2 linked regions of the Aridibaculum aurantiacum genome follow. The protein of the gene in region 2 interacts with the protein of the main gene of each other region in a pairwise test. Links are inferred from orthologs where the notes say so. Each region holds a gene or a part of one and is shown on either strand. Other genes may lie near its edges.

What was found.
Region 1: the proteins of gyrA (region 2) and gyrB interact in binary tests that used the Escherichia coli proteins (3 or more experiments, as listed by UniProt). The link is inferred for Aridibaculum aurantiacum from one-to-one orthologs.

The regions. Positions count from the first base shown.
Region 1 is NZ_JAFEWC010000003.1:13,638-16,862, reverse strand. The notes cover bases 3-2,893. They hold gyrB (DNA topoisomerase (ATP-hydrolyzing) subunit B), read right to left. Parts: upstream 2,493-2,893; coding sequence 513-2,492; downstream 3-512. Other genes in these bases: J4N22_RS13935 (hypothetical protein), read right to left, coding at 148-354; J4N22_RS13940 (hypothetical protein), read right to left, coding at 3-22. Outside these bases: more of J4N22_RS13940, read right to left, coding at 1-2; J4N22_RS13925 (RNA recognition motif domain-containing protein), read left to right, coding at 3,035-3,225. UniProt on the Escherichia coli protein: DNA gyrase negatively supercoils closed circular double-stranded DNA in an ATP-dependent manner to maintain chromosomes in an underwound state.
Region 2 is NZ_JAFEWC010000001.1:2,383,402-2,386,906, forward strand. What follows is about bases 85-3,255. They hold gyrA (DNA gyrase subunit A), read right to left. Parts: upstream 2,928-3,255; coding sequence 285-2,927; downstream 85-284. Other genes in these bases: J4N22_RS09980 (hypothetical protein), read right to left, coding at 85-271. Outside these bases: more of J4N22_RS09980, read right to left, coding at 1-84; J4N22_RS09990 (aspartate kinase), read left to right, coding at 3,310-3,505. UniProt on the Escherichia coli protein: A type II topoisomerase that negatively supercoils closed circular double-stranded (ds) DNA in an ATP-dependent manner to maintain chromosomes in an underwound state.

The sequences.
Region 1 (3,225 bases), on a different replicon or contig from region 2:
CCTGTGCATACGATCTATGCATGAGAAAACAAGTTGTTATCAACAAAAAGACGCGTATAGGTTTCATTACTCTGTCCGTTGTATATACCGCTGCTGTACTAAGCAAACTTTCTAGAAGTTTACTTAGCAAAACAAACTGGTAATGCTTTAGAATCCTTTTGTAGCTACACCATCTTCAATGGCTTGTAGTGCTTTTGCTTCACTCATGATAGCAGCCATCTTATTTCCTTTACCATCGTGGCCACTAGCCATATATCCACCCTTGGCTGTTTTAGATATTACTGCTTCATGCATCGGTACATTTTTCTCTTTTGTTTTTAAGCAATAAGCCTTGATCATTTTTGAAGTATCCATTGTTCTGTTTTTGAAAAATTTCTAATAATAAAGTGCACAAGCTACAATTTTTCTGCTAAGGCAATTTTCACCCTGCAATAGCGCTGCAGCAAGAAGTGTTATAAATAAAAAAAGGAAGGCTTTAGACCTTCCTTCTTAGATATGATTATTAGCAAGTACTAAACATCAATTTTAGCGTACTTAGCATGGGTTTCAATAAACTCACGACGTGGTGCTACTTCGTCGCCCATCAGCATGCTAAATATCCTGTCTGCTTCTGCAGCACTTTCTATTGTTACTCTTTTCAACGTACGACGAGCAGGGTCCATAGTGGTTTCCCAAAGCTGGTCAGCATTCATTTCACCAAGACCTTTATATCGCTGAATGGTTACGCTTTCATCTTTTCCGCCACCAAGCTTTTCTACAAGGGCTTTACGTTGCTCTTCATTATAAGCGTAGTCCTGGTCCTTACCTTTCTTTACCAGGTAAAGAGGCGGCTGTGCTATATAAACATATCCTGCTTCTACCAACTCCTTCATATACCTGAAGATGAATGTAAGGATGAGCGTAGCAATGTGACTTCCGTCTACGTCCGCATCCGTCATAATGATGAGCTTGTGATAACGAAGCTTTTGAAGGTTCAATTGCTTAGGATCTTCAGGCGTTCCTACCGTTACACCCAAAGCTGTATACATATTGCGTATCTCCTCATTCTCGTAGATCTTATGCTCCATTGCTTTCTCTACGTTCAAGATTTTACCACGCAATGGCAAAATAGCCTGGAAACTTCTTTCCCTTCCCTGCTTTGCAGTACCACCTGCTGAGTCACCTTCCACCAGGTATAACTCGCATTTTTCAGGATCTCTTTCTGAACAATCTGCAAGTTTACCAGGCAAACCACCGCCACTCATTACCGTTTTACGCTGCACCATTTCGCGGGCCTTTTTTGCCGCCACACGAGCTTGTGCTGCAAGAATGATCTTGCTGATAACGTTCTTAGCTTCCTTTGGATTTTCCTCAAGGTATGCTTCCAAAGCACGCGCTACTGTTGTTTGTACAATACCACTTACTTCACTGTTACCAAGTTTTGTTTTTGTTTGTCCTTCAAATTGTGGCTCGGGTACTTTTACAGAAATGATAGCACTCAATCCTTCCCTGAAGTCATCACCTTCCACAGCTACTTTGGCTTTTTCAAACAAACCTTCTTTATCACCATAAGTTTTAAAAACCCTCGTCAATGCCTGCCTGAAACCAGTAACGTGTGTACCGCCTTCAATTGTATTGATGTTGTTTACGTAGGAGAAAATGTGTTCTTTAAAATCATCGTTATACGTCATTGCCACCTCTACCGCTACATTACTAGCCACATCATGTCCTTCTACAAAAAGCGTATTAGCAATCAATGGAGAACGATGGCCATTTTTGTCAAGCATTTCTACAAACTCAACAATACCACCTTCGCTATAGAAACTTTTAGAATAAGGTTTGCCTTCTTCGTCCAGTTCGCGCATATCGGTGATGTTGATAGCGATCTTCCTGTTTAGGTAAGCAAGCTCTCTTAACCTTCCTTCAAGTATCTCTCTTCTATAAACAGTTTCCTGGAAGATAGAGCCATCAGGCCAGAAGCGTACAGTGGTACCGGTTATATCAGACGTACCTATTTCCCTTACAGGATAGGCAGGGGCACCACAATGATATTCCTGTTCGTAAATCTTTCCGTCCCTATGTACAGTTACATGTAGCGTGGTACTAAGTGCGTTCACACAACTTACACCCACACCATGCAATCCACCACTCACTTTATACGATCCTTTATCGAACTTACCACCAGCGTGTAACACTGTCATTACAACTTCAAGTGCACTACGCTTTTCTTTGGTGTGCATTGCCGTAGGAATACCACGACCATCATCACTTACACTAATGGAGTTATCTTCATGAATGGTTACGTTGATGTTTTTACAGTAGCCAGCAAGTGCTTCGTCTATACTGTTATCTACCACTTCATATACCAGGTGATGCAGACCTTTAATTCCTACATCGCCTATATACATTGCAGGTCTTTTTCGCACAGCTTCCAATCCTTCTAACACCTGGATGCTATCTGCCCCGTAACTCGCATTCTGTACTACTTCGCCGGTTAAAATTTCTTCGTTCATAAATGATTGACAATCCTTCGATTTAATGTTTCTCGGAGGTGCGCAAAACTACGTAAAATATAGGGTTCTTGCTGTTAATGAAACAAGTATTTAGGGCTTCATTGGGTTAATGGTGATAGCCTGTGAATAATGTATGAATACCGCCAGGAATAACTTTATGCAGTCCTGGAAATGTTCAAGAAAAAGTTCTCTGATCAACTATTTTTTCCTCGGTATTAGGAGGATGATTGAAACCCTTATCTACATCCATTTTCTGCATCATGTTGCTAGATTTACCTGTTTCTCTGCATATAAACTGATCTTAACTTATCTTATTTTATGGCTAGAAGCTTAGTTGCCAATTACTTACCAACATTGATTTCCAAGATGGTAGTTTTCTTTTTCAAAAAATATGAAGTATAAATAAAATGTCTATCTTCGTTATTCCACTAATGATCTTTACAGTTTCAATTGTTCTCTGGACGTTTTTAAAGTAAATGTTTCTCTGGTACGTTGTTCGCTGTGTTCATTATGGTTTTTTTTATTTTTTTAAAGTTTTACAAATGAACATTTACGTTGGAAACCTCAGTTGGACAATGACTGAGCAAGATTTAGCCGATCTTTTCACTCCATTCGGCGAGGTAGTATCTTCTAAAATTGTTACTGACAAATTTAACGGCAACCGTAGCAAAGGCTTTGGTTTCGTAGAAATGTCTGATGACGAAGCTGGTCGTACTGCTATCAGCCAGTTAAA
Region 2 (3,505 bases):
TACTTGCATTAGGATATTTGGCCCTCATTGCTTCGTTACCAGCTAGCATTCCATAAACCTGAGTCTTTAGCATCCATGCTTCTGCATTAGATTGACCTTTGGGATCAGCTACAAGTTTATCTACTTCAGTCTTTGCATCTTCCAATTTTTCAGGAGCAGCACCTGGTAACTGACTTAGGGTTACTGCAGTCTTCGCTTTCTTCAGATCCTGTGCTACTAAGCCTGTAAAAGCAAAAAATAACAGTGCAACGGCAAGCGTTATTTTTTTCATATTAGAGTGTGTTTTATAGATTTTCTGAATTGTTTTCTTCTGTATTATCTTCTTGATTATCAGCAGCTTCATCAGCATTACCTACTATTTCTCCTTCGGCTGCCGCAGCTCCTTCTATTTTGTCAAGTGCTTCGTTCTCGGCATCTATGGAAGTTTCAGTAAGCACAATTGCTTCTTCCTGTTCTTGTATTTTGGAAATAGCTGCTATTTCATCTTTTTCATCAATACGTATCAGTTTTACTCCTTGGGTAGCTCTACCTGCTTCACGTATATCAGCTATACTTGTTCTGATAGTTATTCCAGACTTACAAGTTATTACCAGGTCTTCTTTGCCGCTTACGTCCAAAATTCCTACCAAGCTACCTGTTTTGTCTGTAACACTTATGGTTTTAACACCTTTACCACCACGATTGGTGATCCGGTATTCATCAACTGCTGTACGCTTTCCAAAACCTTTTTCACTAACTACTAAGATGGTTTTGCTGGTGTCGTCCTGATGGACACAAATCATACCAATTACTTCATCCTTTTCGTCTTCTACTTCTATACCGAAAACTCCGATCGCACCACGACCTGTAGGACGTACCTTTTCTTCAGGAAAACGGATGGCTCTACCGCTTTTAACCGCCATCATCACTTCACATTTACCATCAGTCAGGCGCGCTTCTATCAGTTGATCGCCTTCCATGATGTTGATGGCATTTACACCATTTGCACGTGGACGGCTGAATTCTTCTAACAGTGTCTTTTTGATGATACCACGTTTAGTGCAAAGCAGGATATAGTGGTTATTTATGTATTCCTTATCAGATAGATCTTTAATGTCGATGATAGCACGCACCTTATCATCCTGCGGCAATTGCATCAGGTTTTGAATAGCACGCCCTTTACTGGTCTTATCCCCTTCCGGTATCTCGTACACCTTCATCCAGAAACAACGTCCTTTTTCGGTGAAGAACATGAGCGTATGGTGGGTAGATGCTACAAAAAGATGTTCAACAAAGTCCTCTTCACGGGTGCGGCTTCCAATGGAGCCACGGCCACCTCTTTTTTGCTGGCGGTACTCGTCAGAAGATGTTCTTTTAATGTATCCTAAATGTGAGATAGTGATCACAACATCCTCTTCCTCAATGAGATCTTCAATTCTCATCTCATTTGATAAGAATGAAATTTCACTTCTTCTCTTATCTCCAAACTTATCTTTTACCTCTTGCAGTTCAGTCTTTATAAGGTCATAACGCAGCGCTTCACTACCTAATAATTCCTGTAAACGAGCTATCAATTGCATCAGGCTATCATATTCTTCTTTGATCTTTTCACGCTCCATGCCTGTCAGTCTCTGCAGTCGCAGTTCCAGGATAGCTTTAGCTTGAATTTCATCAATTCCCCAACCAGCATTCATCAAGCTTTCCCTTGCCTGGTCAGGTGTAGCAGATGCCCTGATAAGTCTTATCACCTCATCAAGATGATCAAGAGCAATGAGATAACCTTGTAAAATATGTGCTCTTTCCTGCGCCTTTCTCAGCTCGTACTGAGTACGGCGGATGACCACATCCATCCTGAAGTCAACGAACTCAACGATGAGTTCTTTCAGGTTCATCGTTTTAGGACGACCTTTCGTAAGTGCCACATTGTTGATACCGTAGCTGGTCTGTAGTTCAGTAAACTTGTATAACTGGTTGATGATCACGTTGGCAACAGCATCGCGGCGAAGATCTACCACGATACGGGTGCCTTCGCGCTTGTTACTTTCGTTGTTTACGTGGGCAATTCCTTCAATGGTTTTATCATTCACTAGCTGACCGATCTTATCAGTAAGCGCGTCACGGTTTACCTGGTAAGGTACCTCAGTGATCACGATCTGCTCACGTCCGCTGGCTTTGGTATCTACATGGCATTTTCCACGTACCACTACCCTTCCGCGGCCGGTCATCATTCCCTGCTTCACGCCTTCCATACCGTAGATGATACCGCCAGTAGGGAAATCCGGTGCTTTAACATGCACCATCAACTCTTCTATCGTAATCTCTTTATTATCAATGTAAGCCACACAACCATCTACTACTTCACTTAAGTTGTGAGGCAGCATATTGGTAGCCATACCAACCGCAATACCACTACTTCCGTTAACCAATAATTGTGGTATACGTGTGGGCAGCACCACAGGCTCCTGCAGGCTATCATCAAAGTTTAGCTGAAAATCAACAGTTTCTTTTTCAATATCATCGAGCATGCTTTCGGCAATGCGATGCAGGCGCACCTCGGTATAACGCATCGCCGCCGGTGGATCACCATCCTGGTTACCAAAGTTTCCCTGGCCGTCCACCATGGTGTAGCGCATCGTCCAATCCTGCGCCATACGCACCAGCGTATCGTAAATTGATGAGTCTCCGTGTGGATGGTATTTACCCATTACCTCACCTACTATACGTGCTGATTTTTTATAAGCCCTGTTACTGAAGTTTCCGAGTTCGTTCATGGCGTACAAAACCCTGCGGTGTACAGGTTTGAAGCCATCACGGGCATCAGGTAAAGCCCTGCCTACAATCACCGACATTGAATAGTCGATGTAGGCGGTTTTCATTTGTTCTTCAATATTTACCTGGATGATCCGATCGTTGTCGTTTGTCTCAAGTGGTTTTATATTCTCTTCCATGTACTTTTTTAGTAACCTCTTTGGGTTGAAATTTCCAGTGAATACCTACTATAAAGAAGGTGGGCAAATGTACACCCTTTGCCGCACATTTCAGGCTGTGAAACGTCTGATTTTATAGCGGTTATACCAAATGTTCTGGTAAATTTCTATGCATCAAAAGTGGCGGCTTCTTCATTGAAAAATCAGGATAATGATCATGCTGTAGAGCGAAATTTGCTGATATAAAATTGTCCGAACAGGCTGTTGGAGTTTCACGCAACAAAGAAGAATGATCAACAATGAGTTATCGTGCATTGGGACAAAGAATAGATACATTTTGGTCAGCTTTTACTTCATCCTCAACTGTATCTTTGCCGCCATCTAAAGTTTCAACTTATTCAATATGCAGGTTTTTAAGTTTGGCGGGGCAAGTGTAAATAGCGTAGAAAGGATCCAGAACATTCCAAACATCATTCTTCCGTACCAGGGGCAGTCGTTGGTAGTAATTATTTCGGCAATGGGCAAAACAACCAATGCACTTGAAAAAGTAGCCGAAGCTTTTTTTGCGGGTAAAAAAGAAGAAGCGCTAAATCTTTTTG